Regions from separate parts of the Variovorax sp. Soil_C_39 genome, predicted to be linked through region 1. Evidence: predicted binding sites of a transcription regulator. Region 1 holds the regulator's gene; the other holds the start of a gene.
The links. Region 1 encodes HrcA, which represses chaperone genes, less so after heat shock. Its sites were predicted from a motif close to TTAGCACTCNNNNNNNNNGAGTGCTAA; they were not measured.
Positions count from the first base shown of each region.

Region 2: AC3A6J_RS22455 (co-chaperone GroES) is a predicted target of HrcA. The motif match lies at 4,316-4,342, and genes of this name have one in related genera.

Region 1 is NZ_JBDGJQ010000014.1:65,952-81,598, forward strand. Features, by position in the region: gene AC3A6J_RS25135 (YicC/YloC family endoribonuclease) at 1-903, shown strand, start outside; gene gmk (guanylate kinase) at 912-1,532, shown strand; gene rpoZ (DNA-directed RNA polymerase subunit omega) at 1,563-1,766, shown strand; gene AC3A6J_RS25150 (RelA/SpoT family protein) at 1,860-4,115, shown strand; gene greB (transcription elongation factor GreB) at 4,135-4,716, opposite strand; gene AC3A6J_RS25160 (hypothetical protein) at 4,783-5,241, opposite strand; gene AC3A6J_RS25165 (hypothetical protein) at 5,463-5,738, shown strand; tRNA gene AC3A6J_RS25170 (tRNA-Arg) at 5,802-5,878, opposite strand; tRNA gene AC3A6J_RS25175 (tRNA-Ile) at 5,941-6,017, opposite strand; gene hrcA (heat-inducible transcriptional repressor HrcA) at 6,064-7,071, opposite strand; gene AC3A6J_RS25185 (NAD kinase) at 7,100-8,011, shown strand; gene recN (DNA repair protein RecN) at 8,012-9,697, shown strand; gene rapZ (RNase adapter RapZ) at 9,694-10,569, shown strand; gene mutY (A/G-specific adenine glycosylase) at 10,566-11,732, opposite strand; gene AC3A6J_RS25205 (dynamin family protein) at 11,656-13,617, opposite strand; gene mutM (bifunctional DNA-formamidopyrimidine glycosylase/DNA-(apurinic or apyrimidinic site) lyase) at 13,705-14,517, opposite strand; gene AC3A6J_RS25215 (tetratricopeptide repeat protein) at 14,589-15,647, shown strand, end outside.
Region 2 is NZ_JBDGJQ010000010.1:90,300-105,946, reverse strand. Features, by position in the region: gene pgi (glucose-6-phosphate isomerase) at 1-590, shown strand, start outside; gene AC3A6J_RS22470 (DUF805 domain-containing protein) at 722-1,051, shown strand; gene AC3A6J_RS22465 (carbohydrate kinase family protein) at 1,129-2,103, shown strand; gene groL (chaperonin GroEL) at 2,203-3,855, opposite strand; gene AC3A6J_RS22455 (co-chaperone GroES) at 3,939-4,232, opposite strand; gene AC3A6J_RS22450 (AraC family transcriptional regulator) at 4,508-5,470, shown strand; gene paoA (aldehyde dehydrogenase iron-sulfur subunit PaoA) at 5,709-6,359, shown strand; gene AC3A6J_RS22440 (FAD binding domain-containing protein) at 6,356-7,306, shown strand; gene paoC (aldehyde oxidoreductase molybdenum-binding subunit PaoC) at 7,312-9,522, shown strand; gene AC3A6J_RS22430 (helix-turn-helix transcriptional regulator) at 9,728-10,783, shown strand; gene AC3A6J_RS22425 (helix-turn-helix transcriptional regulator) at 11,065-11,826, shown strand; gene AC3A6J_RS22420 (winged helix-turn-helix transcriptional regulator) at 12,036-12,800, shown strand; gene AC3A6J_RS22415 (TonB-dependent siderophore receptor) at 12,935-15,061, shown strand; gene AC3A6J_RS22410 (PepSY-associated TM helix domain-containing protein) at 15,092-15,647, shown strand, end outside.

The sequences.
Region 1 (15,647 bases):
AGCATGACCGGCTATGCCAGCGGCCAAAACGGGACCGCCGGCAGCCACTCCGGAGCCGAAGCGGGGCCTGGTGCCGCGGGGCGGCTCGGGGTCGAAATCCGCTCGGTCAACAGCCGCTTCCTCGACCTCAGCTTCAAGCTGCCCGAGGAACTGCGGCAACATGAAACCGCGCTGCGCGAGCTGCTCACGGGCAAGCTCAAGCGCGGCAAGGTCGAAGTGCGCGCGGCGATCGAAAGCAACGCCCAGGCGGGCGTCGTCGAACCCTCGGTGAAGCTGCTTCAGCGGCTCAACGGCGTGCAGGACGGCATCCGGGCCTGGCTGCCCGGCGCGCGCGAACTCAGCGTGGCCGACGTGCTGCGGCTGGCGGGCGGCGATGGTGCCACGCGCGGCGACTGGGGGCCCGACCTGCTCACGGTGGCCGGCAAGGCGCTCGAGGCACTCATGTCGGCCCGCCAGCGCGAAGGCACCCGCCTCGCGAAGATGCTCGAGGCCCATCTGGCGCAGCTGCGCACGCTGGTCGAGCAGGCCGGGCCGCTGGTGCCGCAACTGGTCGAGCAGCAGCGCACGCGCTTTCTCGAGCGCTGGCAGGAAGCCATGGGCCTGACCGGTGGCACCCTGCCCGAAGCCGCCCAGGACCGCGCGCTGACCGAGGCGACCGCATTCGCGATCCGCATCGACGTGGCGGAAGAGCTCACGCGGCTCAATTCGCACCTCGACGAGATCGAGCGCCTGCTCAAGAAAGGCGGCGAGGTCGGCAAGCGGCTCGACTTCCTGATCCAGGAGCTGCACCGCGAGGCCAATACACTGGGCTCCAAGTCGGCGGCGCTGGAGCTCACGCGCATCGGCGTGGACATGAAGGTGCTGATCGAGCAGATGCGCGAACAGGTACAGAACATCGAATGAACGAGCCCATGGACTACCCAGGCAACATCTTTGTGGTGGCGGCACCGAGCGGTGCCGGCAAATCGAGCCTGGTGAAGGCGCTCATGGAGCTCGATTCGGCCGTCCAGCCCTCGGTCTCGCACACCACCCGGTCGCCACGCGGCCAGGAAAAGCACGGCCGCGAGTACTTTTTCGTGTCGCCCGCCGAATTCGACGCCATGGTCGCGACCGACGGCTTCGTGGAATGGGCCCATGTGCACGGCCAGCGCTACGGCACGTCCAAGAAAGCCATCGAGGAGCGGATTGCCCAGGGAGCCGACGTGATCCTCGAGATCGACTTCCAGGGCGCGCTGCAGATCCGCCAGACCTTCGCCAACGCGGTGATGGTCTTCATCCTGCCGCCGAGCTGGGAAGAACTGCGCTCGCGGCTCGAACGCCGTGGCGAGGACAGCGCGGCCGTCATCGAACTGCGCCTGCGCAATGCCGCCGAAGAGATGGCCCGGGCCGGGGAATTCGACTTCGTTATAATCAACGAGTTATTCGAGCGCGCGCTATTCGATCTCAAGGCGATCGTCCACGCGCAGCGGCTTCGGTATTCTGCGCAGCGCCGCGCACGTGCCGACACATTCGCCGCACTGAACATCCCTTGATTCCTGTCTGCTCACCGACCGAAAGACCACATGGCCCGCATCACCGTCGAAGACTGCCTGACCCAGATTCCCAACCGTTTCCAGCTGGTCCTGGCCGCCACCTACCGCGCACGCATGCTGAGCCAGGGTCACGCGCCCAAGATCGAGAGCAAGAACAAGCCCGCCGTGACCGCCCTGCGCGAGATCGCCGAAGGCAAGATCGGCCTCGAGATGCTCAAGAAAGTGCCGGGCTGATCTGACGCAGACCCGCAACGAAAAGGCACCGCTTGGCGGTGCTTTTTTTACGTCTGGACGCGTCCATACAGCGGTCACGCTAAAGTGATAGGCATGAGCGCGGTCGCCAAAAGTCAGTCCCATGCCCCGACGGGCATGCCGAAGCCGAGTCCCGCGGCGCTGAATGCGGCTGCCGCGAGCTTTGCCGCGCTGACCGCCAGGCTCGACTACCTGAGCCCCGAAGACACCGAACTGGTTCGCCGCGCCTACCGCTTTGCCGACGAGGCCCACCTGGGCCAGCTGCGCAACAGCGGCGAACCGTACATCACCCACCCGATCGCCGTAGCGGCGCAATGCGCCGAATGGAAGCTCGACGCACAGGCGCTCATGGCCGCGCTGCTGCACGACGCCATCGAGGACTGCGGCGTCACCAAGCCCGAACTGATCGAGCGCTTCGGCGCCCCCGTGGCCGAACTGGTCGATGGCCTGACCAAGCTCGACAAGCTGCAGTTCAACACCCGCGAGGAGAACCAGGCCGAGTCGTTCCGCAAGATGCTGCTTGCCATGGCGCGAGATGTGCGGGTCATCCTGGTCAAGCTGGCCGACCGCACGCACAACATGCGCACGCTGGCCGACGCACCGCGCGAGAAGTGGGCCCGCATCTCGCGCGAGACGCTCGAGATCTATGCGCCCATCGCGCACCGGCTGGGCCTGAACCAGACCTACCGCGAGCTGCAGGAACTGTCTTTCCGCCACCTCAAGCCCTGGCGCTACGCCACGCTGTCCAAGGCTGTGGCCAAGGCACGCGGGCGCCGGCGCGACCTGATCCAGAAGGTGCAGCGCGAGGTCGAGACCGCCTTCGGCAACGCCAACATGACGGTGCGCATCGCCGGACGCGAGAAAACGCTCTATTCCATCTACCGCAAGATGGAAGAAAAGCACCTGAGCTTCGCCCAGGTGACCGACATTTACGGCTTCCGCCTGATCGTGCCCAACGTGATCGCCTGCTACACCGGCCTGGGCGTCCTGCATCAGATGTACAAGCCGTTGCCGGGCAAGTTCAAGGACCACATCGCGATCGCCAAGCTCAACGGCTACCAGTCGCTGCACACCACGCTCGTCGGTCCGGCGGGCGTGAACGTCGAGTTCCAGCTGCGCACCGAAGCCATGCACGTGGTGGCCGAGTCGGGCGTGGCCGCGCACTGGCTCTACAAGGCCGCCGAGCCCAACGCGGCCAGCAACGACCGCCTCGGCACCAAGTGGCTGCAGTCGCTGCTCGACATCCAGGACGAAACCCGCGATGCCGCCGAGTTCTGGGACCACGTCAAGGTCGACCTGTTCCCCGACGCCGTCTACGTCTTCACGCCCAAGAGCCAGATCCTCGCGCTGCCGCGCGGCGCCACGGTGGTCGACTTCGCCTACGCCATCCACAGCAACATCGGCGACCACACCTCCGCGGCGCGCATCAACGGCGACCAGGTGCCGCTTCGCACCGAGCTCAAGAACGGCGATGTGGTCGAGGTGATCACCGCGCCGGTGTCGACGCCCAACCCCGCATGGCTCGGCTTCGTGCGCACGGGGCGCGCGCGCTCCAAGATCCGCCATTACCTGAAAACGCTCGCGCATGCCGAATCCGAAGGCCTGGGCGAGAAGCTGCTCGCGCAGGCGCTACGGGCCGAAGGCCTCAGCAAGCTGCCGGCCGACGATGCGGAGCACCAGGCGCTGTGGGAAAAGCTGCTGCGCTTCACGGGCAACCGCACGCGCGCCGAGTTGCTGACCGACATCGGCCTGGGCAAGCGCATCGCCAGCATTGTCGCCAAGCGGCTCGTGGCCATGCTGTCCGAGCTGGGCGAGCGCCCCGACGCCCTGCTGCTGAGCCGCGAGCGCTTCATCTCGCACGAAACCATTTCACAGGGCGCCGTCACGCTCGACGGCAGCGAGAATTCGTCGGTGCGCTTCGCGCTGTGCTGCCGGCCAATTCCGGGCGACGACATCGTCGGCTACCTGGGCCACGGCGAAGGCCTGGTCGTCCACACCGACGCCTGCGGCGTCGGCCAGCGACTGCGGCACAAGGACAGCGAGCGTTTCTTCGCGGTCGAGTGGTCCGACGAGCCCACCCGCGCCTTCGAGACCGGCGTGGTCATCACGGTGCGCAACGACAAGGGCGTGCTCGCGCGGGTGGCCGCCACGCTCGCCGATGCCGAGGCCGATATCACCCACGTCGAAATGGCCGACGAAACACCGCAGGACTCGACCGACCTGCGCTTCGTGATCGCGGTGCGCGACCGCACGCACCTCGATGCCGTGCTGCGCGCCGCGCGTCGCACGGCTTCGGTGCTGACCGCCTCGCGAACCGTTCCCGCGCCCTGAGAAAAAGACGCCTCCGACGCTACCGCGTTGCGGGGCCGGCACCCGGCGTGGGATAACTCACCGACAGCACTTCGACCTCGTGCGCACCGCCGGGCGTGACGAGCTTCACCACATCGCCTTCGCGAGACTTGAGCAAGGCCCGTGCGATCGGCGAGATCCAGCTGACTTGCGACTGGGCGCTGTCCGCTTCGTCGATGCCGAGGATCGTGACGCTGCGCTCGTCGCCGGTCTCGTCCACATAGCGCACCGTGGCGCCGAAGAAGACCTGGTCGCTGCCGTGGTGCACCGATGGGTCGGTCACTTCGGCGATCTCGAGGCGCTTGGAAAGGAAACGGATCCGGCGATCGATCTCGCGCAGGCGCTTCTTGCCGTAGAGGTAGTCACCGTTCTCGGAGCGGTCGCCGTTCTTCGCGGCCCAATGCACGGCCTCGACCACCTTCGGCCGCTCCTCGTCCATGAGTTGCAGCAGTTCCTCGCGCAAGCGGGCATAGCCGGCTGGCGTGATGTAGTTCTTGCTGCCGCTCGGCAACGCGGGCATGGCACCGTCGCCACCGTCCTCGTCGTCTTGGGCGTCGGTTTCCTTCGTGAATGCTTTGCTCAAGGCACAACCTCTGAATTCAACAAAAAATGCGGGCGCAACAACGCTGCCAGCCCATCCCGGATTGTCTCAACCCATGCCCGAACGCTTGCAGTCGAAGACCACGCCCGGCTCGACGCTGCGAAGCGCCGGCACCTTGTGGGCGAAGCTCACGACCGCGCCGATCAGCCGCCATTCGCTGGTCTTGAAGAGCCGGAACAGGCTCATGGCCTCGGCGCCCGCCGCCGGAATCGCATTGAAGACGTAGACCGGCTCGCCAGACTGGGTCTCGTCCATGCTCAGCAGGTCGCCGCGCATCTTGCCCATGGTCTCCGTGTCCTTCGTGCGCGCACGCACCACGTCCATGTTGACGGTGCGCGAATGCTCGTCGATCGAGATTCTCCGGACCGCATTGAAAGGCGCTCCTGCGCCGCTGCTCGCGGCACCCGGGACGCAGCTGATCTTTGCTGCCAAGGCCGGAGCGGCGGCCACACCGCACAGGAAGCACAGGAGGATCTGGCGCGCACGCCGGTTTCTCTGGAGGCCCATGTTCGCCTTGCCCTGAATCAATGAAATGTTCGACTTTAGCGCCGGGCAGCGCAGCGGGTGCCGAACAGCCTATGCCATGAGAACCAATGGTTACGGCGACGCAGAAGCATTAACATTTTCAGGAATACGTGAAAAAGTTCACAATCTTGCTTCGCCCGCCGAACTACGGCTGAGTTGGACGGGACGGAAGCTCTGAGCCCTAACGAACCTTGCGGGACGCAATGCTCAATCAGATCATTCACAACGCGACCATCACGCTCCAGTTGCCGTACGACACGAGCACCCGGGCCGAAGTTGCAGCGCTCAGGGCCGCCGGGATCCCCGTCGATGAGTCGGGCAACGCCACCTCGGGCTACCTGTTCGTGCGGACCACCGGGCGAGACGGCCAACGGACCAACACCTTCCGCTGGTTTGCGACGGGGATCGGCAGGAAGGCCGACGATGTCACGCTGCCGCCAGGCCTCAGGCCCGACCCGCAGCTGTCGTTCCTTTTCTGAACGCAGCCATGCGGCAGGCAAAAAAAAGCCAGGACGTTTTCACGTCCTGGCTTTTACAGAGAGTGGTGCGGCTGGCAGGAATTGAACCCACGACCCCTTGGTTCGTAGCCAAGTACTCTATCCAACTGAGCTACAGCCGCACAGCTTGCTAGTATAGCACGCATTTTTGGCCTCCCCTGGAGCAGCTCAAAAATGTTGCGAGTGGTAGGCCGTGATGGGCTTGAACCATCGACCAACGGATTATGAGTCCGCTGCTCTAACCAACTGAGCTAACGGCCCACGCGGCCACGATTCTATTCGCGGCCACCGCGGCGGCGCTCTTCTTCTACTTGCGGTGGCTCAGCGCATTGCTGACGAGCCGCGAGGTGATGTCCACGATCTGGATCATGCGTTCGTACGGCATGCGCGTCGGGCCGATGACGCCGAGCGTCCCCACGACCTGCCCGTCGACCTCGTAGTTGGCACTGACGATCGAGAGCTCCTCGATCGGCACGATATGGCTTTCGCCGCCTATGAAGATGCGCACGCCCTCGGCCTTGCTCGACACGTCGAGCAGGCGCATCAGCTGCGCCTTCTGCTCGAACAGCTCGAAAGCGCGCCGCAGCTGTCCCATGTCGCTCGAGAAATCGGACACCGAGAGCAGGTTGCGCTCGCCCGAGATCACCACGTCGTCTTCCTGGGCTTCGGTCAACACCTCGGAGCTGACCTTGACCGCCGCCTGCATCAGCGCCGCGATCTCGCCGCGCAGTTTCTCAACCTCGGATTGGAGCCGGTCGCGCACCTGCTCGATGGTCAGGCCCGCATAGTGGGCATTGATGTAGTTCGAGGCTTCGACCAGCTGGGACTGCGAATAGTCGGCCTCGGGCACGATCACGCGGTTCTGCACCTCGCCGTCGGGCGAGACGATGATCACGAGCAGTTGCCGTTCCGACAGCCGCAGAAACTCGATCTGCTTGAACACCGACGCGCGCCGCGGCGCCATGACCACGCCGACGAATTGCGAGAGGTTCGACAGCAGGCTCGCGGCGTTGGCGATCACCTTCTGGGGCTGGTCGGGCGCGAGGCTCGGCGCGTCCATCTTCTCGCGCTGGGCGGTCAGCATGGTGTCGACGAAAAGCCGGTAGCCGCGGGCGGTGGGTATCCGGCCGGCGGAGGTGTGCGGACTCGCGATGAGCCCCAGCGCCTCGAGGTCCGACATGACGTTGCGGATGGTCGCCGGCGAGAGATCGAGCCCCGACGAACGTGACAAAGTCCGCGACCCGACCGGTTGGCCTTCGGCGATGTAGCGCTCTACCAGCGTCTTGAGCAGCAACTTGGCGCGGTCGTCCAGCATTGCAAGATTTTAGTGTTGTAATTTGTAGATGACTTCCCGCTTTCGTCACGTCGCATTGATCGGCAAGTACCAGGCTTCCGGTGCCAGGGCACAGGCCGATGCGCGCGATGGCGTGATGGAAGATATCGGCGCTTTCCTCGAATCGCAAGGATGCACCGTGTTCGTCGAGAAATCAGCGGCCGAAGAAGCCGGGTCGGAGGCCCGGGTCGGCGGCCGCTACGAGCCGCTGAGCGTCGAGGAGATCGGGCAGCGCTGCGACCTCGGCCTGGTGGTGGGCGGCGACGGCACCATGCTGGGCATCGGCAGGCAGCTCGGCTGCTACGGCATTCCGCTGATCGGCATCAACCGCGGCCGGCTCGGCTTCATCACCGACATCCCGCTCGACAACTACCAGGCCACGCTGATTCCGATGCTCGCAGGCGAGTACGAGGAAGACCACCGCAGCCTCATGCATGCGCACGTCATGCGCGACGGCGCCTCCGTGTTCGAGGCGCTGGCCATGAACGACGTGGTGGTCAACCGCGGCGCCACCTCGGGCATGGTCGAACTGCGCGTGTCGGTCGGCCGGCATTTCGTGGCCAACCAGCGCGCCGACGGCCTGATCATCGCCACGCCCACGGGGTCAACGGCGTACGCGCTCTCGGCCGGCGGCCCGCTGTTGCATCCCGCGGTGCCGGGCTGGGTGCTGGTGCCGATCGCGCCGCACACGCTGTCGAACCGGCCGGTGCTGCTGCCGGACGCCGACGAGATCGTGATCGAGCTCGTGTCGGGCCGCGACGCGAGCGCCAATTTCGACATGCAGTCGCTCGCATCCCTCGCGATCGGCGACCGCGTGGTTGTCCGCCGCTCCGACTACCGGGTGCGCTTCCTGCACCCGCGGGGCTGGAGCTATTTCGACACGCTGCGCAAGAAACTGCATTGGAACGAAGGGGGCTCCTGAATGGCGCTGCGACGCATCGCCCTGCGCGACTTCGTGATCGTGCGATCACTCGAACTCGACCTGTCGTCGGGTTTCACGGTGCTGACGGGTGAAACCGGCGCCGGCAAATCGATACTGATCGACGCCCTTCAGCTCGCACTCGGCAACCGCGCCGACGCGGGCGCGGTGCGCGAGGGCGCCGAACGGCTCGACGTGAGCGCCGAGTTCGATCCCGATCCGGCTTTCGACGCCTGGCTCGACGAGGGCGGATTCGAATCGGGCGACGTCCTGCTGCTGCGCCGCACGGTCGACCTGCAGGGCCGCAGCCGCGGCTGGATCAACGGCAGCCCGGCCACGGCCACGCAGCTGCGCGAACTCGGCGACCGGCTGCTCGACATCCACGGCCAGCATGCCTGGCAGAGCCTGACGCGGCCCGACGCGGTGCGCGGCCTGCTCGACGCCTATGCCGGCGCGCGCACCGACGCACTCGACGCCGCCTGGCAGGCCTGGCGCCAGGCGCTTTCGGCGCTCGACCATGCGCGCTCGGCGCAGGATTCCCTGCAGCGCGAGCGCGAGCGGCTGCAGTGGCAGATCGCCGAAGTGGCGAAGCTGGCACCGGCCGAGGGCGAGTGGGAAGAACTGTCCACCAACCACGCGCGCATCTCCAATGCACAAGCGCTCATCGATGCAGCGCAGGGCGCCAGCCAGGCGCTTGAAGATGACGACGGCGGCGCGCTCGCCGCGCTGTCGCGCGCGGTGACGCTGCTGCAGAACTGCGCGCACATCGAGCCCCAATTCCAGGCGCTCGGCGAGGTGCTCGCGTCGAGCGTGGCGCAGGCGTCCGATGCCGCCCATTCGCTGCACGGCTACCTGCGCAATGCCGAGGTCGACCCGCAGCGCCTTGCCGAACTCGACGAGCGCATGGGCCTGTGGATGTCGCTCGCGCGCCGCTACAAGCGCACGCCCGACGACCTTCCGGCGCTGCTGGCGGGCTGGCAGGCCGAGCTGCAGGCGCTCGATGCGCAAAGCGATCTCGACGGCCTCGAGCGCGCCGAGCAGGCCGCGCAGCAGGCCTACATGAAGGAAGCCAAGGCGCTTGCCAAGGCCCGCAAGCAGGCGGCACCGCGGCTTTCCGACGCCGTCACGCAGGCGATGCAGGGGCTCGGCATGCAGGGCGGCCGCTTCGAGGTCGCGCTGCAGCCACTCGCACAGCCCGGTCGCGCGGGGCTCGAAGAAGTCGCCTTTCTTGTGAGCGGCCATCCCGGCAGCACGCCGCGTCCGATCGGCAAGGTCGCCTCGGGCGGCGAACTCTCGCGCATCGCGCTGGCCATTGCCGTCACCACCAGCCAGCTCGGCGGCGCGCAGACGCTGATCTTCGACGAGGTCGATGCCGGCGTCGGCGGCGCGGTCGCCGAAACGGTCGGTCGACTCATGAACCAGCTCGGGCGCGACCGCCAGGTGCTGGCAGTCACCCACCTGCCGCAGGTCGCGGCCTGCGCCGACCACCACCTGGTGGTGGCCAAGCGCCAGGTGGCGGGCGGCGGCACCGAACCCGGCCCACGCACCGAGAGCGGCGTCTCGCGGCTCGACGACGACAGCCGCGCACGCGAGATCGCGCGCATGCTCGGCGGCGAGAAGATGTCGCAAACCTCGCTCGCGCATGCCCGCGAGATGCTGGGCCACAAGACCTCGGCGGCGGTGCCATGAACCTCGACCTGGTGCTCATCACCGGCATGTCGGGGTCGGGCAAGTCGGTCGCGCTGCATGCGCTCGAAGACGCGGGCTACTACTGCGTCGACAACCTGCCGCCCGAACTGCTGACGCCCTTCATCGCACTGCAGCACGAGCAACAGGCCACGCGCGTGGCGATCGCCATGGACGTGCGCAGCGGCGTCTCGCTGCCAATCGTGCCGCAGCAGCTCGAGGCGCTGCGAAACGATGGCGTTTCGCTGCGTTCGCTGTTCCTCGACGCCACCACCGACGCGCTGCTGCGCCGCTATTCGGAAACCCGCCGGCGCCACCCGCTTTCGCGCCAGGAGCCCCGCACCAACCTGCCGGAGCAGGAGCGCGTGCTGACACAGGCCATCGAGCTCGAGCGCGAGTTGCTGGCCGACCTGCGCGACGGGGCCGACGTGATCGACACCAGCCTGATCCGGCCGGCCCAGTTGCAGAGCTATATCAAGGCCCTGATCTCGGCGCCGGAGAGCGCGCTGACGCTGGTGTTCGAATCGTTCGCCTTCAAGCGCGGCGTGCCGCTGGACGCCGACTTCGTGTTCGACGTGCGCATGCTGCCCAATCCGCACTACGTGGCCACGCTGCGCCCGCTCACGGGCCGCGACACGCCGGTGATCGACTGGCTGCGCGAGCACGACGACGTGGCGCGCATGTACGACGACATCGAGCAGTTTCTCTCGCGCTGGCTCGATGCGATGGCGCGCGACCACCGCAGCTACGTGACGGTGGCGATCGGTTGCACCGGCGGCCAGCACCGCTCGGTGTTCCTGGTCGAGCAGCTGGCGCGCGCTTTCGGAGCGCGCTGGGGCGCACTCAAGCGCCATCGCGAACTCGACGCGGTCTAAACCAGCGAGGGCTGGCCCGCCTGCGCTTGCAGCAGCAGCTTGCGCACCGGCGCCGGCAGCCCGAGCCCGGCCCATTCGGTGGCGTCCACCCAGCGCGCGGCGTCGCCCATGGGCTGCGCGCCCTGCAGCAGCACCGGATGCAGGTGCAGGTCCTTGTGGGTGAGCACATGCACGAAGGGCGCCAGGTCTTCGGCCTGGCCCCAGGCCGATTCGGGCAGCGCCGCGAGCAGCGCTTCGCGACTGTCGAACACCGGCAGGCAGAAGAGGCCGGCCCAGATGCCTTTCGCCGGCCGCTTCTCGAGCCAGACGCGATCTTCGGCATCGCGTGCGAGCAGCACCCAAAGCGCCTGCGCGCTGCGCTTGAGCTTGCGGGTCTTGACGGGATAGCGCTCCGGCTCGCCTTCGCGGCGCGCAACGCAGTCGCCATTCACCGGGCAAATCATGCAACTCGGCTTGCGCGGCAGGCAGACCGTGGCGCCCAGGTCCATCAGCCCCTGCGTATAGCCCGCGATCGCTTCCGTCTCTTCCGCCGGTGGCAGCAGTTGTGTGGCTAGCGCCCAGAGTGCACGCTCCTGGGCGGCCGACGACAGGTCGCCAGCGAAGCCGAGCACCCGCGTCAGCACGCGCTTGACGTTGCCATCGAGGATCGCGACGCGTTCGCCGTAGCAGAAGGCCGCGATGGCCGCGGCGGTGGAGCGGCCGATGCCGGGCAGGGTCATGAGTTCGGCGGCGGTGCGCGGAAACTCGCCGCCGCAGCGCGCCACCACCTCCTGCGCGCAGCGGTGCATGTTGCGTGCGCGGCTGTAATAGCCCAGGCCGCTCCAAAGCCCGAAGACCTCGTCCTCGGTGCCTGCGGCAAGCTCGCGCACGCTCGGAAACCGCGCGAGAAAACGCGCGAAGTAGCCGAGCACCGTCGACACCTGCGTCTGCTGGAGCATCACCTCCGACAGCCAGACGCGGTAGGGATCGCGCGTGTTCTGCCAGGGCAGCTCGCTGCGGCCGTGGCTGCGCTGCCAGGCCACGATGCGCGCGGCGAAATCGGGTGGAAGCCGCTGCAGCGGCACCGCGCCGCCGCCCCGCTCGCGTTCAGGCCGCACGCAGTTCGCCGACAGGCGCCGGCGCGGCAGGCCTTGACTGTTGCGTGACCATCGAGGTGAATTCATGCAACCGCTGCTGCAGCTCGGTCAACCCGCGCTCCTGTGCGGCGAGTTCGAGCAGCCGCTCGTCGAGGCTGCCGGCCGCATTCTGGATGCGCTCGATGGCTTCGATGCGCTTGCGGAAGTTGCGGCGGCGCTCCCGCAGCTGCGCGTCGATCTGGGCGCTCGCGCCCTTGCTCCAGCGCTCGACCTCGGCCATCGCCGCCTCGTTGACGAGCCGCAGCCGGCTGGCGAGCGCACGCACCAGCTTGTCGCAGAAGTCGGCCTGCGCGAGCTTCAACAGGTTGCCCACGCCCAGGTAGTGCACATGGCTGCGCTCGATCTGGCTCAGCTCCTGCTCGAAGCCGGAGAGGTCGGGCTCGGCCGGCGCCTGCAGCGCAAAGCCCTGCTCGGCGTTGAGCTGGCGGAAGGTGGCGTGGAGCATCGACTGGATCTCGGCCGTGGTGGCCTGCACCTCGCGCAGGTTGTTGCGCAGCGCGTCGAAGGTTTCGCCATACACCTTGCGCACGTTGAGCTTGACGCCCGAGCCCCTGAGCGCGGCCGAGAGCCGCACCATGTCGGCCTTGAGCGCGGTGCGGCCGAGCACCGCATACACCTCGCGCAGCAGCTTGCCCTGCACCGAACGCAACGCGAGGATGCGCGTGTGGCTGCCCTCGAAATCGGCCTGCTCCTGGTCGATGCGCGCACGCATGTGGCGGATCACCGAGACGTTCTTGCCGCGCAGGCCCTGCAGTTCGAGCGCCTGCTCCGACAGGTCGCGCTGGCGCACCTTCAGGATGCGCTCGGCCTCGGTGCGCAATGCCACCATGCCGCCATCGACCGCGAGCCGCAGCATGGTCTCGCGCCGGCCGAGCACGCCTTCGCCGAGCAGCGTCTCGAGCGCCGGCAGGCGGCTTGCGCCGAGCAGCCGCGCATCGCGCTGGATCTTGGCCTGCAGGCCCTTCTGTGCCGACACCGGCAGCACCTGCGCCAGCGGCACCTCGAGGAATTTGGCCGCGACTTCGCGCTGCCGCTCGATCTGCATCTCGATCTGCGCGGGCGTACTCAGCGCGTCCCAGAGCGTGTCGATCTTGTTGAGCACCACGAATCGCGTGTCGCTGCCTTCGTTTTCGGTGACCAGGTGTTCGCGCCAGATGGCAAGGTCGGACCGCGTCACGCCGGTCTCGGCGCCGAGGATGAAGACCACCGCATGCGCCTGCGGAATCAGGCTGACCGTGAGTTCGGGTTCGGCGCCGATCGCATTCAGGCCCGGGGTATCGAGGATCACCAGCCCCTGCTCGAGCAGCGGATGCGGCATGTTCAGGATGGCGTGGCGCCAGCGCGGAATCTCGACCCGGCCTTCGGCGTCCTGCACCGGGTTGTCGTCGGGCGTCTCGTCGCTCCAGAAGCCCAGCGCGCGAGCCTCGTCCTTGACGACCCAGCGCACCTCGGCCACCTTGCCCATGGCCTGCGCCAGCTGGTCGGCATCGCCCATGTCGATCGCGATCTCGTTCCAGCGTGCCGGCTTCTCGCGCCAATGCGTGAGCGAGTGGGGCTCGAGGCGGGTTTCGATCGGAAGCAGCCGCAGCTTGGGCGCCACCGCGGCGTCGTAGCCGAGCTCGGTCGGGCACATGGTCGTGCGGCCGGCGCTCGCCGGCATGATGCGGCGGCCGTAGCCCGCAAAGAAGATCGCGTTGATGAGCTCCGACTTGCCGCGCGAGAACTCCGCGACGAAGGCCACCATCACCTTGCTGGTGCGGATCTGCAGCTCGAGCCCGCGCAGGCGCTCGGCCACGGCTTGGTCGAGCAGCTCGTTCTCGTTCAACCAGCGCGACAGCCACTGGAGGCGATGCGCAAAATTGCTCCGCCAGGCACCGTGCTGGTCGAGTTGTTGATTGAAAGAGCGGCTCAAGGGGAAATGTAAAAGATTATTTACAAATATAGCACCGCAGGTCACCACGTGCCGCCGACAAGGCCGCCGGGAACTGCACCGAAGGCCCTATTTCTGGCACTTCGGACAATAGTAAGTGGAACGCTGCCCCTGGCGCAGTTGCCGGATCGGCGTTGCACAGACCCGACATGGCTCGCCCGCCCTTCCGTAGACCGCGGCCTCGAGCTGGAAGTAGCCGTTCTGTCCGTCCACGTTCGAAAAATCGCGCAGCGTGCTGCCGCCCTTCTCGACCGCCCTCGCGAGGATCTCGCGCACCGCGGCATGGAGGCGGGCCGCCCTCGGCCGGCTGATGCGCTCGGCCGGCAAAGTCGGCCGGATGCCGGCCTGGAACAGCGCCTCCGACGCATAGATGTTGCCGACGCCGACCACCACGTCGCCCGCGAGCAGCACCTGCTTCACCGCGGTGCGCCGCTTGCGCAGCCCGGCGTGAAAGGCATCGAGATCGAAGGCATCGCCCAGCGGCTCCATGCCGAGCCCGCCGAGCAGCTTGACGGCCCAGGGCGCGGCCTCGTCCTCGACGTACACCACCGCACCGAACCGGCGCGGATCGTTGAGCCGCAGGGTGCCGCGGTCGGTGACGAGATCGAAGTGGTCGTGTGCGCCGGGCGAAGGCAGCACCGCATCGAAGCGCAGGCTGCCCGACATGCCCAGGTGCAGCAGCAGCAGGCCGCGGTCCAGGTCGACCAGCAGGTATTTGCCACGCCGGCGCACCGCGAGCACCTGGCGCCCGATCAGCGTGCCGGGCTCGACCATCAGCGCCCAACGCAGCGGCTTGCCGATGCGCACCGCATCGATGCGCGCGCCGGCAATGCGCTCGGCGAATCCGCGCCGGGTCACTTCGACTTCGGGAAGCTCTGGCATGAAATGAAGACTCCGGGCTTCGACGAAGCCCCACGCGATGCTCGCTCAAAAGCTTGGATTATTATGGTTCGATGATTCCATCGCTCCGCCGACACCGCCTTGCGGCGGCCGCATCTCTCGTGCTGTTGGCATGTGCCGTCCAGGCGCAAACCTCCGATCCCGCCGCGCCCGAAAGCCCCGCGCCCATCATCGAACGGCCCATGCCGTCGCCGGCAAGTCCGGCCACGCGGCCCGCCGCTGCCAAGCCCGCCAGCGAAACCGCCGCTGCACAGCCTTCTGCGCTGACGGCCGAGCTGTTCTACGAGATCCTCATGGGCGAAATGACCGCGCGCAGCGGCGACCCCGGCTCGGGCTATGCGCTGGTGCTCGATGCAGCCAGGCGGCTGCGCGACGGCAAGCTGTTCCAGCGTGCGGTGGAAATCGCGCTGCAGTCGCGCTCGGGCGATGCGGCGCTTGCGGCCGCGCGCGCATGGCAGGAGGCGCTGCCGAATTCGCGCGATGCGCGCCGCATCGAACTGCAGATCCTGATCGCGCTCAATCGCATTGAGGAAAGCGTCGAGCCGCTGCGCGCAGAGGTCGCCGCCACGCCGCAGATCGAACGGCCGCTGCTGATGGCGGTGATCGTTCGCAATTACGCGCGTTCGCCCGACAAGAAGCTGGCCGCCTCGGTGGTCGAGCGGGCGCTGGCCGACGACCTCCGGAACCCCTCCACCGCCGGACTCGCATGGGCCACGGTCGGCCGGTTGCGCCTGAATGCCGGCGATCCGTCGGGCGCGCTCGAGGCCGCGTTCAGGGGCCAGGAGATCGCCCCCGCCTCCGACGCGCCGCCCGCGCTTGCGCTCGAATTGATCGGCCCGGGCCAACCGCTCGCGGAGCCGATCGTCACGCGCCACCTCGCGAACAACCCCAAGGCCTCGCCCGAGCTTCGCATCGCCTATGCGCGCGTGCTGGTCGAGAACCGGCGCTACACCGACGCCACCGCGCAATTGCAGGCGCTGACCTCGGCGCGGCCCGAGCTGGCCGAGCCTTGGCTGCTGCTCGGCAGCCTGCAGGCCCAGGCGCGGCAGGACGCGGCGGCCGAGACCTCGCTGAAGCGCTATGTCGAGCTCTCGGCAAGCCAGAAGGAAGAA
Region 2 (15,647 bases), on a different contig from region 1:
GCGGCATTGCGCCGTACCACAGCGCGCTGAAGCGCCTGCCGGCCTACCTGCAGCAGCTCGAGATGGAAAGCAACGGCAAGCAGGTCGATGCGACCGGCGCGGCGCTGCCGCCGGGCCTGGGTACCTCGCCCGTGCTCTGGGGCGAGCCGGGCACAAACGGCCAGCATGCCTACTTCCAGATGCTGCACCAGGGCACCGATGTGATCCCGCTCGAATTCGTCGCGGTGCGCGACGCGGCGCACGACCTCGACGGTCACCATCCGAAGCTGCTGGCCAATGCGCTCGCGCAGGCGCAAGCGCTGATGGTCGGCCAGCTCGACGCGGGCGGCCACAAGAACTTTCCGGGCAACCGGCCGAGCACCTTCTTCGTGCTCGAGAAGCTCACGCCCGAATCGCTCGGCGCCTTCCTCGCGATGTACGAGCACCGCGTATTCACGAGCGGCGCGCTCTGGGGCATCAACAGCTTCGACCAGTGGGGCGTGGAGCTCGGCAAGGTGCTCGCCAAGGACATCGAGCCGCGCCTCGCCTCGGGCGACGTCACGGGCCTCGATGCCTCGACCGCGGGCCTGCTCGAACGGCTGCGGACGTAGACCGTCCGGCCGTCTGCGGCCTTTTGTTTGCGATCTCGCAACCCGCCAAAAGCTGTATTCGCTCTTGAATGACGCACCGATATGATCGGCCCCGGGAACTTTCCCGGGGGTCAATCAAGAGGAGTCGTTCAATGGATTTCCAAACAGCCGTCAAGACCTGTTTCGCCAAGTACACCGATTTCAGCGGGCGTGCGTCGCGCTCGGAGTTCTGGTGGTTCATATTGGCCGAGGTGGCCGTGCTCATTGTCGCGAGCCTGATCCACCAGTACGTCTACTTCATTGCGGCATTGGGGTTCCTGCTGCCGGTGCTCGCCGTGGGTGCACGCCGCCTGCATGACATCGGCAAGAGCGGATGGCTCCAGTTGCTGATGATCATTCCGTTGGTCAACCTCGTGCTGATCTATTTCTTCGTGCAGCCGACGCAACCCGAGACCAACGCACACGGCGCGCCGGCGGTCTGAGCACCCAAGCACGCATCAAAGGGCCGCGCGAGCGGCCTTTTCGTTTTCTGCCTCAACCCGCACGAGAATCCACGCACATGCGCATTGCACTCACGGGCGAAGCCTTGATCGATTTCACCGCTGGCGAGCCGGGCGCCCTGACCTTCGTAGGCCACGAAGGCGGCTCGCCGCTCAACACGGCCGTGGCCTGTGCGCGCCTGGGCGAGCCGACCGGCTTTCTCACGCAGTTGTCGACGGACCTGTTCGGCGAGCGGCTGGTGGGCTTTCTCGAACGCAACGGCGTGGACACGCGTTTCATCCTGCGCAGCGATGCGCCATCGACACTGGCCTTCGTCGAGCGCATGCCTGAGACCAACCGCTACGCCTTCTACACCCGCGGCAGTGCCGATGCGACCTGGGCGCCCGAGCCGCTGCCACGGCTGCCTGCGGAATGCCGCTTCCTCCACTTCGGTTCGATCGCGCTGCTGCAGGAGCCCGCGGCGACGCGCATCGTGGAACTCGTCACGGCCCACGCCGGGCGTTGCGTGATCGTCTTCGATCCCAACGTGCGGCCGAGCCTGGTTCCCGACATGGCGTTCTACCGCGCGCGCATCCAAGGCTGGGTCGAGCTGGCCGACATCGTGAAGCTCAGCGACGAGGACGCCGGGCTGCTGGCGCCTGGCCAGTCCATCGATGCACTCGCGGCCCAATGCCTGCAGGCCGGCGCTCGTGCGGTGGTCGTCACGCAGGGCGGGGCCGGTGCCACGCTCTGGCGTACCGGCCATGCGCCGCTTTCCGTGCCGGCACCGCGGGTCGAGGTGGTCGACACCATCGGCGCGGGCGACACCTTCACGGCCGGGCTCTCGGTCGCGCTGCTTGCCGCGGGCGTGGCGCATCCGGCGCAACTCGGCGCGCTGACCGACGGTGCATGGCAAACGGCCATGTGCTTTGCCGCCACGGCCGCGGCGCTCAACTGCGCCCGCGAGGGTGCCGATCCGCCCACCCTCGCGGCCGTCGAGGCGGCGCTCGCGCGGCAGGTAGTCACGGCCGGCACCCTTTTCGAGCGCCCATAAAAAAACCCGCCTTTCGACGGGTTTCCTGTTCGCGACACCCCGCAGAACCGGCGCTGCCGGTCCGCGGGGTGCTGGCCCCGGGCAGGGGCGCGGGCGAATTTACATGCCCATGCCGCCCATGCCACCCATGCCGCCCATGTCGGGCATGCCGCCGCCGCCAGCGCCCTCGTCCTTGGGTGCGTCGGCGATCATGGCTTCCGTCGTCAGCAGCAGCGAGGACACCGAAGCGGCGTTCTGCAGTGCGGTGCGGGTGACCTTCGTCGGGTCCAGGATGCCCAGCTCGAGCATGTCGCCGTACGTGTCGTTCGCAGCGTTGAAGCCGTAGTTGCCCTTGCCGGCCAACACAGCGTTCACCACCACCGAGGCTTCGCCGCCGGCGTTGTTCACGATTTCGCGCAGCGGCGCTTCGATGGCCTTGAGCACCAGCTTGATGCCGGCTTCCTGGTCGGCGTTGTCGCCCTTGACCTTGTCGCCCACGGCTTGCTTGGCACGCAGCAGAGCCACGCCGCCGCCAGCCACGACGCCTTCTTCCACTGCAGCGCGGGTGGCGTGCAGGGCGTCTTCGACGCGGGCCTTCTTTTCCTTCATTTCGACTTCGGTGGCAGCGCCAACCTTGATCACTGCCACGCCGCCGGCCAGCTTGGCCACGCGCTCTTGCAGCTTCTCGCGGTCGTAGTCGCTCGTGGCTTCTTCGATCTGCACGCGGACTTGCTTCACGCGGGCTTCGATGTCGGCCGCAGCGCCCGAACCGTCGATGATGATGGTGTTTTCCTTGCCCACTTCGATGCGCTTGGCTTGACCCAGGTCGGCCAGCGTCACCTTCTCGAGCGTCAGGCCCACTTCTTCAGCGATGACCTTGCCGCCCGTCAGGATGGCGATGTCTTCCAGCATGGCCTTGCGGCGGTCGCCGAAGCCAGGTGCCTTGACGGCCACGACCTTCAGGATGCCGCGGATCGTGTTCACGACCAAGGTAGCCAGGGCTTCGCCTTCGACTTCTTCGGCAATGATCAGGAGCGGACGGCCAGCCTTTGCGACTTGTTCCAGCGTGGGGAGCAGGTCGCGGATGTTGCTGATCTTCTTGTCGAACAGCAGCACGAAGGGGTTGTCCAACAGCGCCGATTGCTTCTCGGGGTTGTTGATGAAGTAGGGCGACAGGTAACCGCGGTCGAACTGCATGCCTTCGACGACGTCGAGTTCGCTGTCGAGCGACTTGCCGTCTTCGACGGTGATCACGCCTTCCTTGCCGACCTTGTCCATCGCGTCAGCGATGAGCTTGCCGATGGTTTCGTCGCTGTTGGCCGAGATCGAGCCGACTTGAGCGATTTCCTTCGACGTGGTGGTGGGCTTCGAAGCCTTCTTCAGCTCGGCGACCAGGGCCGTCACGGCCTTGTCGATGCCGCGCTTCAGGTCCATCGGGTTCATGCCGGCAGCCACCAGCTTGAAACCTTCGCGAACGATGGCCTGGGCCAGCACGGTCGCGGTGGTGGTGCCGTCACCGGCGTTGTCGCTGGTCTTGGAGGCCACTTCCTTCACGAGCTGGGCGCCCATGTTCTGGAGCTTGTCCTTGAGCTCGATTTCCTTCGCGACCGACACACCGTCCTTGGTCACGGTGGGGGCGCCGAACGAACGCTCGAGCACCACGTTGCGGCCCTTGGGGCCCAGGGTCACCTTGACGGCGTTGGCGAGGATGTTCACGCCTTCGACCATGCGTGCGCGGGCTTCACCGCCGAAGACTACGTCTTTTGCTGCCATGTTTTATTACTCCAGTAATTAGATCTAATCAGTTGGGGACAGAGCAATCCGCGCTTCGCGTCGGCTTGGTCTGTCCCGCAAAATCACTTTGCTTCGACGACCGCGAACAGGTCGTCTTCCTTCATCACGAGCAGCTCGTCGCCATCGACCTTCACGGTCTGGCCGCTGTACTTGCCGAACAGCACGCGGTCGCCGACCTTGACGGTCAGGGCCGAGATTTCGCCCTTGTCATTGCGCTTGCCCGGGCCCACGGCCAGGACTTCACCCTGATCGGGCTTCTCGGCGGCGGCGTCGGGGATGACGATGCCAGAGGCGGTCTTGGTTTCGCTGTCAACACGCTTGACGATCACGCGATCGGCCAAAGGACGAAGTTTCATTGCATCTCCTGAATAAGAAACGGGGTTGTGGTCGGCGCCGGCGGGAAAGCAGGCAGCCATCGACTGGAAGCGAGGCCTGGTTGTTAGCACTCAACAGCAGCGAGTGCTAATCATAAGGGCAATCGGCGGAGTTTCAAGGCCGGGCGGCCCGGCAGGGCACACGCGCTGGTTGCGCAATCCGCTGGATTTCTTGCCCGATCCCCTCGCGGCACCCGTGGTTTTGTGGAAGGCCGGTGCCTCGCAGGTAGAGTCCGCCGCGGAGATTCACGCCGTCCATGGCAACCCGACATCAACACGACACGCCCGCTGCCGAGCACCTGCGGGCCCCCCAGGCCGCGATGGCGCGGATCATTGCCGCCCACACGCCGCGCGCGGGCGATTTCGAGACGCCGATCGCGGGCCTCGGCTTGTTCCGGCGGGACGCCCCGGCAGCGCCCGTCGTCTGCATGATCGAACCCGGCATCGTGCTCGTCGCCCAGGGGACGAAGCAGCTGTGGGTCGGCGGCGCGGCCTATGCGTACGACGCCTCGCGCTTCCTCGTCACCTCGCTCGACGTGCCCGCCAACTCCGAAGTGCTGGCGGCGAGCCCCGAGGCGCCCTGCCTCGGCCTGGTGCTGAAGTTCGACGTGCGCATGCTGGCCGAGCTGATCGCGCAGGGCAGCCTGCCGCCGCAGCGCGACCGTCCGGCCGGGGTGGGCGTGGAGATCGGCACCGCCACCCCTGCGCTCTGGGCGCCCATCGAGCGACTGTTGGCGCTGCTCGATGAGCCCGAGGCCATTCCGGTGCTCGCTCCCTTGATCCAGCGCGAGATCCACTACCGGCTGCTGATGAGCGACCAGGCGGGCAGGCTGCGGCAGATCGCCTCGGTGGACGGGCAGGGCCGCCGCATCGCGCGGGCGATCGATTGGCTCAAGCTGAACTACGCCTCCTCGCTGCGCGTGGACGAGCTCGCGGCCCGCGTGCAGATGAGCGCGCCCACCTTTCACCATCACTTTCGCCAGCTCACCGCGATGAGCCCGCTGCAGTACCAGAAATGGCTGCGGCTGAACGAGGCGAAGCGCCTGATGCTGAGCGAACACGCCGATGCGGCGAGCGCCGCATTCCGGGTCGGCTACGAAAGCCCGTCCCAGTTCAGCCGCGAATACAGCCGGCTGTTCGGCGCCCCGCCCAAACGCGACATCGGCTTGCTGCGCGACAACGCCAAGGGCGGCGACCCCGCCGCGCGCCGGCGCATTTAAGTCTTTACGTCACAGCGCGCCGCGAGCCTCACAGGATCGGGCAAGAAATGGAGCGGAATGCGCTATCGATGGCAGCGCGTCTCGCGAAGAATGGTCGGTCCGGACCCAGGTCGGAAAGCCTTCGGCTGACTCGGAAAGTAGGCGATGAACTGCGCGCCGGCACCGCCGAAACCATTCTCCTGTGCAGCCCTCCACGATGCATGCAGACACCGAACTTCGATCAACAACAGGAGTTGACATGAACAGTCCCACGACCCAGATGATCTCGCGGCGCGACGCGCTCATCGTCGGCGCTGCGACCGCCGCCACCGCGGCGGCGGTCTCGTCCGCGGCACCGGCCGCTGCCGCACCGGCGGCACCCTCTGCTGCGGCCGTACCCCGCATGAAGCTCACGCTCAACGTCAACGGAAACGCGCATGCGCTGGACCTCGACACACGCACCACCTTGCTCGATGCACTGCGCGAGCACCTGCACCTCACCGGCACCAAGAAGGGCTGCGACCACGGCCAATGCGGTGCCTGCACGGTGATCGCCGACGGACGGCGGATCAATTCGTGCCTGACGCTCGCGGTCATGCACGACGGCGGGCAGGTCACGACCATCGAAGGGCTCGGCACGCCGCAGAACATGCATCCGCTGCAGGCCGCGTTCGTCAAGCACGACGGCTACCAGTGCGGCTACTGCACGCCGGGCCAGATCTGCTCGGCGGTGGCGGTGATCGACGAGGTCCGGCGCGGCGTGCCGAGCCATGTGAGCGCAGACCTCACGGCACGGCCGATCCTCTCGGCCGAAGAGCTGCGCGAGCGCATGAGCGGCAACATCTGCCGCTGCGGCGCCTACTCCAACATCGTCGACGCCATCACCGAAGTGGCCGGGAGCCCGACATGAAGCCGTTCAGCTACGAGCGCGTGCAAACGCCGGCACAGGCCGCGGCGGCCGTGGCCGCGAACCCGGGCGCCAAGTTCATCGCCGGCGGCACCAACCTGCTCGACCTGATGAAGCTCCAGATCGAGGCGCCTGCGCACTTGGTGGACGTGAACGGCCTCGCGCTCGACAAGATCGAACCCACGCCCGATGGCGGCCTGCGCATTGGTGCGCTGGTGCGCAACACTGACCTCGCCGCCGACGAGCGCGTGCGGCGCGACCATGGCGTGCTGTCGCGCGCGCTGCTGGCCGGCGCCTCCGGGCAGCTGCGCAACAAGGCGACCACCGCCGGCAACCTGCTGCAGCGCACGCGCTGCCCCTATTTCTACGACACCGACCAGCCCTGCAACAAGCGTCGCCCGGGCAGCGGCTGCAGCGCCATCGGCGGCGTGACGCGGCAGCTCGCGGTGGTGGGCGGCAGCAGGTCCTGCATCGCCACGAACCCGAGCGACATGGCCGTTGCGATGCGCGTGCTGGACGCGGCCGTCGAGACCGTGCGTCCCGACGGGCGCACGCGCGTGATCCCGATCGCCGATTTCCATCGCCTGCCCGGCGACACGCCGCACATCGAGACCGCGCTCGAGCGCGACGAGCTGATCACCGCGGTCACGCTGCCAAAGCCGGTTGGCGGCACGCAGATCTACCGCAAGGTCCGCGACCGCGCCTCGTACGCCTTTGCACTGGTGTCGGTCGCGGCGGTCGTGCAGCGCGACGGATCGGGGCGGGTGGCGCTCGGCGGCGTTGCGCACAAGCCGTGGCGCGTCGAGGCCGCGGAGGCCGCGATGCCGCAGGGTGCGCGGGCCGTAACGGCACGACTTCTCGCCGATGCGCAGCCGACCCACGACAACGCCTTCAAATTGCCGCTGGCCGAGCGCGCGCTGGCTGCGGCCATCGCACAAGCGAGGAGCTGATCGCCATGAAATTCGACACCCCCGCCACCACCAATCCCATCGACCAGCTGAAGGTCATCGGCAAGCCGACCGACCGGATCGATGGACCGCTCAAGACGACCGGCGCTGCGCGCTACGCCTACGAACGCCATGCCGAGGTTCCGGGCGCCGCCTACGGCTGCGTTGTCGGCGCAGGCATTGCCAAGGGCCGCATCGCGTCGATGGACCTGCGCGCGGCGCGCGCTGCGCCGGGCGTGCTGGCCATCGTCACCGCGCGCAACGCGGGCAAGCTCGGCAAGGGCAATTTCAACACCGCCAAGCTGCTCGGCGGGCCCGAGATCGACCACTACCACCAGGCGCTCGCGGTGGTGGTGGCCCACACCTTCGAACAGGCGCGGGCCGCCGCGCAGCTGGTGCGCATCGACTACACCCCAACGCCGGGCCGCTTCGACCTGGCCGCGGAAAAGAACGCGGCGCAGATGCCCGAGCCCAATCCGTTCTCGGGCCAGCCCGAGACCCGGACCGGCGATTTTGCGGGCGCGTTCGCTGCGGCCCCGGTACAGCTCGACGCCACCTACACCACGCCCGACGAGTCGCACGCGATGATGGAGCCGCATGCCTCCATCGCGGAGTGGAAGGGCGACAAGCTGACCCTCTGGACCTCGAACCAGATGATCGCGTGGGGCGTCGGCGACGTCGCCAAGACGCTCGGCATTGCGAAGGAGAACGTGCGGCTGGTGTCGCCCTTCGTCGGTGGCGGCTTCGGCGGCAAGCTGTTCGTGCGCGCCGATGCCGTGCTGGCCGCACTCGGCGCGCGGGCGGCCGGGCGGCCGGTGAAGGTGGCGCTGCAGCGGCCGCTGATGGCGAACAACACCACGCACCGGCCTGCCACGATCCAGCGCATCCGCATCGGCGCTTCGAGAGAAGGCAGGATCACCGCCATTGCCCACGAGGGCTGGTCGGGCGACCTGCCCGGCGGGCAGGCGGAGACCGCCGTCAACCAGACCCGGTTGCTGTACGCCGGGGCCAACCGCCTGACGACCACGCGCCTTGCCGTGCTGGACCTGCCGGAGGGCAACGCCATGCGCGCGCCCGGCGAGGCGCCGGGCATGATGGCGCTTGAGATCGCGATGGACGAGATGGCGGAGAAGCTGGGGCTCGATCCGGTCGAATTTCGCATCCTCAACGACACCCAGGTCGATCCCGAGAAGCCCGAGCGCCCCTTTTCCCAGCGCCGGCTCAACGAATGCCTGCGCACGGGTGCCGAGCGCTTCGGCTGGAACCAGCGGAACGCGGCGCCGGGCCAGCAGCGCGACGGTCGCTGGCTCGTCGGCCTGGGCGTTGCGGCGGCATTCCGCAACAACCTGTTGACGAAGTCGGCCGCGCGCGTGCGTCTGGACGACCGGGGCATCGTCACGGTGGAAACCGACATGACCGACATCGGCACCGGCTCGTACACCATCATTGCGCAAACCGCGGCCGAGACCATGGGCCTGCCGCTCGAGCGCGTGCAGGTGCGGCTTGGCGACTCGGCCTATCCCGAGTCGGCGGGCTCGGGCGGGCAGTGGGGTGCCAACAATTCCACGTCGGGCGTGTTTGCCGCCTGCATGAAGCTGCGCGAGGCCGTGGCGGCCAAGCTGGGCTTCGCAGCGGCCGAAGCGGCGTTCTCGGACGGCATGGTGCGTGTCGGGGGGCGGGCGGTGCCGCTGGCACAGGCGGCCGGCGCGAACGGCCTCGTGGCCGAGGACGGCATCGAGTACGGCGATCTCGACAAGAAGTACCAGCAGTCGACCTTCGGCGCGCACTTCGTCGAAGTCGGCGTCGATGCGATGACCGGCGAGATTCGCGTGCGGCGCATGCTTGCCGTCTGCGCCGCGGGGCGCATCCTGAACCCCAAGTCGGCGCGCAGCCAGGTGATCGGCGCCATGACGATGGGCGTCGGCGGGGCGCTGATGGAAGAGCTCGCGCTCGACAAGCGCCACGGCTTCTTCGTCAACCACGATCTGGCCGGCTACGAGGTGCCGGTGCATGCCGACATTCCGCACCAGGAGGTGATCTTTCTCGACGAGACAGATCCGATCTCATCGCCGATGAAGGCCAAGGGCGTGGGCGAGCTCGGCATGTGCGGGGTCGCAGGCGCCGTGGCGAATGCCGTCTACAACGCCACCGGTGTGCGCGTGCGCAACTATCCGATCACGCTCGACAAATTGCTGGACCGACTGCCGCCGGTGGTGTGAACGAAGCCGAGCGCACGGGTGCGGCTCGGCTTGCTCAAGATTATTATTTATTTCAACTGAGATGAATTTGATTTCAATTGAAATTGAGCTGAAGTTTTTGGTTCAATCGATGTGAAAATATCGAGGCCCGTGCTTGTTATTTATAAGCGGTGTGCGCGAATCTTTATTCAGTAATTGAGTTTGCTGCAATAGAGTCCCGTGCTGCATGCCTCAACGCCCTACTCGAATAAATCGCTTCAGTACGCAAGACCTTCCCGCAGAAAGCAGACTGGCCCATTGGTCGCTGCAGTTCGGCCAAACCCTGGGATACGCCGGGCTCGAAAGTCCCGATGGCCACAATTTCCATCAAACCCTGACACGTGTCGATCTCGGGCTCACGCGGTTTCTCCGCTTGCGGGGCAGCGAAACGGCGTCCCATGCGGAAACCGGCCATTTGCCCGAATCGGAACTTCGGCCCTTTCATCTGCTGATCCGCCTGGGCTACGGCGCCACGACGCTTTTCCAGGAAAGGGAAGTAACCATCGAGCCCGGCGACATGGTCCTGCTCGATGCCCGGCGCGAGTTCCGGCTGCATTCGCGACCGACCACGGACTTTCTCGCCATCGGATTCCCCGACTCGCTGGTCGCGCGGTGGCTGCCCAGCGCCAAGGACGCCGTCGCTTTTCGCCTCGAGGGCCGCGCTGGATGGGCCGGCACGCTGTCGGCCTACCTCCGGGCGCTGGACGCCAGCCTTCTCGAAACCATCGACAGCACCTTCGAAGAAGAACTGGTCGGCGAGCACATGCTGTCGATGCTGTCGTTCGCCTTGACGCAGAGTGGCTTCCCGATGGCGGACGACGACCGCGTGCCCGCGCGCGACCGCGTGCTGCACGCACGCATGTGCGGCTGGATCCGGGACAACTACGGCAATCCGGAGGTCAATGCGACGACGCTTGCGCGGCATTTCAACGTCTCGATCCGCTACGTGCACAAGGTGTTTGCCGGGGCGGGGCAGGGCGTGACCTTTCGCGAGACGCTGAAGCATGAGCGCCTCAAGGCGGCGGTTCGAATGCTGCGTACCGCCACGGTGTCGCACACCCTCGTTGCCCAGGTGGCGGAGCGCTGCGGCTTTTCGGATCCTGCCTACTTCGGCTTGGTCTTTCGTAAGGAATTCGGCTCCTCCCCGGGAACCTTCGCACGTCGCATGGGCCGAACGCCGGAACCGATCAGCTCAAAAATAAGGGAAAACCCTAATGACCACGACGAGGTTTCAAGCGAATAACCTTCGTGAATATTCTGCGAGTTGCGGCAGCTGAAAACGCCGTGCACACACCTCTCCCCCCTCAAGACCCAGACACCCGAACCCGAAGCGGGGGCGAACTTGCAGCCTGGGCCGAGGAACTGGAGACCAAGGCCGGGGCATGGCAGGGTGACGCTGCCGAACCAAGCCCCGTCAACCTGAAACTGGTTCTCGTCGATCCCGACGGGCTGGCCTTCATGCGATCGCAAGGTGCCGCCTTGGACATCTATCGGCCGAAGGCGAGCGTCCCGGAAGAAGGTCGGATGTACCCCTTCCATCTGCTGCTGAAGCTCTCGCCAGGCGCCACGTTCGTCGAGCAGAACGGACGTGTGTTCGAACTCCAAACCGGCGACATGACGCTGCTCGACTCGAACGAGGCCATGCACCTGCGGTCTTCCGAAGGGAACGACGCCTGGATCATCGGACTGTCGACCTCGCTGGTCACGCGGTGGCTTCCGAACGCCAAGGATGCAACGGCATTGCGGCTCGACGGACATTCGGGCTGGGCCGGCGTGCTCTCCAACTACATCCAGTCGCTCGACATCCGGCAGGTGCAGCGCCAGGGCGGCAAGTTCCAGCGCGAATTCGTCGCGGAGCATCTCATGTCCATGCTCTCGTTCGCGCTGGCGCAGACCGGGGTGCCGCCCAGCGCAGCGCCCGATGCCGTTCCGCCGCGTGACCGTGCCATGCACGCCCACATCTCCAGCTGGATCCGCGACAACTATGCCGACACCGAGGTCAGCGTGACCAAGGCCGCGGCGCACTTCAACCTGTCGACGCGCTACGTGCACAAGGTGTTTGCAAGCGCCGGGCATGGGGTGACCTTTCGCGAGGCGCTGCAGCACGAGCGTCTCGAAGCCGCAAGGCGCCTGCTGCGGACGACCGCCGCAGGCAACGGCGCGATAGCGCAGGTGGCCTACCGCTGCGGCTTTGCAGACCCGGCCTACTTCGGGCTGGTGTTCCGAAAGAAGTACGGCTGCCCTCCGGGTGCCTACGCGCGGGCCACCGAGGCGCCATCGGCGTAAGCCCGCGATTCAAGCCGGGAGTGAGTGCCGGCGGCTCGTAAACAACGAAACGAGCGCTTCGTGCAATGCTGCCTCTGCGTGCGCGGTTTTCATATTCCTACCGCGCATCATTCGTAGTGTCGGAATTTTCTATTTACTAAAGTACACGAAAGGCACAGCCAACCGCCGTGCGGAGCTCGATATCCGCGGCGCGCAAATGAGGAACAACAATGGACAACGACAACAACCGCTACGCGTCCGGGCGCATTGCGATCCTCGGCCAGGAAAACCGCTTGCGCGAAGCCGTGCGGCGGATCGTCCGCAGGCTCGGCTACGAGCCGGTGGTTCTTTGCAGCAGCGCAGCGAGCGCCTCGGGCTCCGACAATCCTGAAGCTTTCAAGATGCTTATCCTGACCGGCGAGAGCGACAGCCTGTCGTCCATGGCGCTGATCCGTGAAACGAAGGGCATGTTCGATACGCAGACGCCGATGCTCTGCCTGCTTCCCAAGGAGCAGTTCGACGACGTGAGCGCACTGCGCCGGGAGGCCACGGACGAGCTGATCGCAAAGCCTTCGTCGTTTGCCGAACTCTTCAGCGTCGTTCGGCTCTTCGCAAGCAGCTTCCCGGGCAAAATGCCGCCGCTCGAGCGCCGATGGGGCGGCTACCGCTTCCTGATGCAGAGCAATACGGTGGAGTTCGGCGGTCGGCGGGTGCAACTGCGCCCTGACGAGTTCGATCTGGCCATCGAACTCTTTGGCCACGAAGGCTCCACGGTCGCACGGGACGCCCTCTGGGACGCAGTGTGGGCCAAGCCGTGGGACGGGAAGTCGCGCATGCTCGACACCTGCGTCTCGGTGCTCCGTCGGGCATTGAAGCTGCCTTCGAACGGCTGGGAGCTGCGGGCTGTCTGGGGTGCGGGTTATCGCCTCGACGGTTCGTCGGGGCGCGAGGGGGCCGCCATTCCTTACTGGACGCCTTCGTCGATGCGCGCCTGACCCGGCGACGCCCGGGTGCCGGCGCTTCCGCCTGCCGCGGGATGTCGCTCCGATCCAAGACAAGAACTGAAACGATTGATTCTTAACTATTAGAATGCGAATCGTTCTTAGTGAGTTTTGGAGTGGAGCAGGAAATGACGAGGTTCATCGCGCGGCACAAGGTCGCATCCGTTCTGGCGGGTTGCCTGGCAATCTATGTGCAGCAGCATGCGGTGGCACAGCCCGCCGCGCCGGCCACTGGCTCGCTGCCGGAGGTACGCGTCGACGCGAGCACCGAAGCCGAGACAGCGACTTCGCCCGTCGTCGGCTACCGCGCGAGGAACGCCGCAACGGCCACCAAGACGGACACCCCGCTGGCCGAAACACCCCAATCGGTGACGGTGGTCACGCGCGACCAGATCGTGGATCAGGGCGCCACGAACCTGCAGGATGCGCTCACTTACGCGGCGGGTGTGCGCTCCGATGCGTACGGCCTCGACTCGCGTGCCGACAGTTTCCAGGTGCGCGGCAGCGAGCCCACGATTTACCTCGACGGATTGCAGATGTACTCGGCCGGCTGGTACACCGCGACGGCGCGGCCCGACCCGTACACGCTGGAGCGCCTGGAAGTGCTGCGCGGTCCGGCGGGCATGCTTTTCGGCGCGGGCAACGCCGGCGGCGTGGTCAACATGGTCAGCAAGCGCCCACAGCGGGAGACCTACCGCGAAGTGGGCGTGCAGGTGGGTTCGTTTGGCCGCAAGCAGGTCCAGGCCGACCTCACTGGCGCGCTGACCGCGGATGGCGACTGGACTTATCGCCTGGTGGCGCTGCACCGAAAATCCGATACGCAGGTCGACCATGTGCCTGACGACCGCTCGCTTCTCATGCCCTCACTCACGTGGCGACCCACGGCTGCCACCTCGCTGACGCTGCAAGGGCTTTGGCAAAAGGACAAGACCGGCAGTACGTCGCAGTTCTTCCCCTGGCAAGGCACGCAGCTGCCTAACCGCAATGGTCCGTTGCCGCTCAGCCGCTTCATCGGAGAGCCCGGTGACGGATACGACACCGAGCGCAAGACCCTGGGTTGGCTGTTCGAGCACCGGTTCAACGACCAGTGGGCGTTCCGGCAGAACTTCCGTGTGTCTCGCACCTTCAACGACTCGCACTACCACTATGCCGATTCGTTCTCGCTGCCGGGTGGCTGGGCAAAGGACCCGTTCGGTCAGCGAATCCTCGGCCGCTACAACGACAAGTCGCTCGCCTGGACCCGCATGGCGGGCATTGACAACCATGTCGAAGGCCATTTCAACACCGGCGCGCTGCGCCACACGCTGCTGGTGGGCGCCGAGTATTCGCGCCAGCGCCAGGACAAGCGCGAGGGCTCAGCGTTCAGCACCATCGATGCCTACGCGCCCATCTATGGCATCGGCCACGTTCCCGTGACGGAACTGACCGACCGGCCTCGCACGACGCAGCGCAACGCTGGTGTGTATGTGCAGGACCAGATGAAGCTGGACAACTGGATCTTCGTGGCTGGCCTGCGCTACGACCGCAGCACCGCCGGATCGGCGGGCAGTGCTTCGGAGACGACGAGCGCCACGTCGCGCCGTTTGGGCGTCATGTACAACCTGCCTTCTGGCTGGTCGCCCTACCTGAGCTACACCGAATCGTTCACGCCTCAGGCGGGCACCGACGCAAATGGCAATCTGTTCAAGCCGCTGCGTGGCGAGCAGGTGGAAGCGGGCATCAAGTACCAGCCCCTGGGGTCGTCCACGAATTTCACTGCGTCGGTCTTCTCGCTCAAGGAAAAGAACCGCACCGTTTTCGACAGCGCCGACATCAACTACGGCCGCCAGGTCGATTCGAGCAAGAACAAGGGCGTCGAGCTCGAACTGAAGACCACCCTCGGCCGCGATCTCGACGTCATCGCCAACTACACGTACATCGACGTCGACAAGAAACTCACCGACGCGCCCCGCACCCAGTTGTCGGTCTGGGGCAAGTACCGCTTCTCCGTGGGCGGCGTGCCGGGCTTCTCGGCGGGTGCCGGCGTGCGCTACATGGGGAGTTTCCGCGACGTCGAAGGTACCAGCGTGGGGCCCAACATGCCCGCCGTGACCCTGCTGGACTTGATGCTGGCCTACGAGTCGGACAAGTGGCGCTATGCCCTGAACATCAACAATGCGACCGACAAGACGTACTCCAGCACCTGCCTTGCGCGCGGCGATTGCTGGTACGGCGCCCGCCGCAGCGTTGTGGCAAGTGCGACCTATCGCTTTTAATATTCCACTTTCGACCGGAGCCGCCGCGACATGAACAGCCGCAAGATCAAGACCTGGGCCTGGGTGCACAAGTGGAGCAGCTTGGTCTGCACCGTGTTCATGCTGCTGCTGTGCATCACGGGGCTTCCGCTGATCTTTCACCATGAGATCGGGCATCTGCTGGGCACCGAGGTCGAGTCGCCCGCCATGTCGGCGGACACGCCGCGCGCGAGCCTGGACCGCGTGCTCGAGGTTGCGCGTGCGAAGCATCCCGACCGCGTGGTGCAGTTCGCGTCGCAGCCCGAGGACGACAAAGGCCTGTGGTTCGTCACGCTGACGCCCACGCCCGATCCCACCGACGACTTCAAGTCGGTGGCGGTCGATGCGCGCACCGCCGCCGTGCTGGCAGAGCCCAAGTTCGGCGAGGGCTTCATGTACGTGATGTTCAAGCTGCACGTCGACCTGTTCGCCGGGCTCGCGGGCAAGCTGTTCCTGGGCTTCATGGGCCTGCTGCTGCTGGTGGCCGTGGTCTCGGGCGTGGTGCTCTATGCGCCGTTCATGCGCAAGCTCGAATTTGGCACCGTGCGCCGCGAGAAGCGCCCCCGCC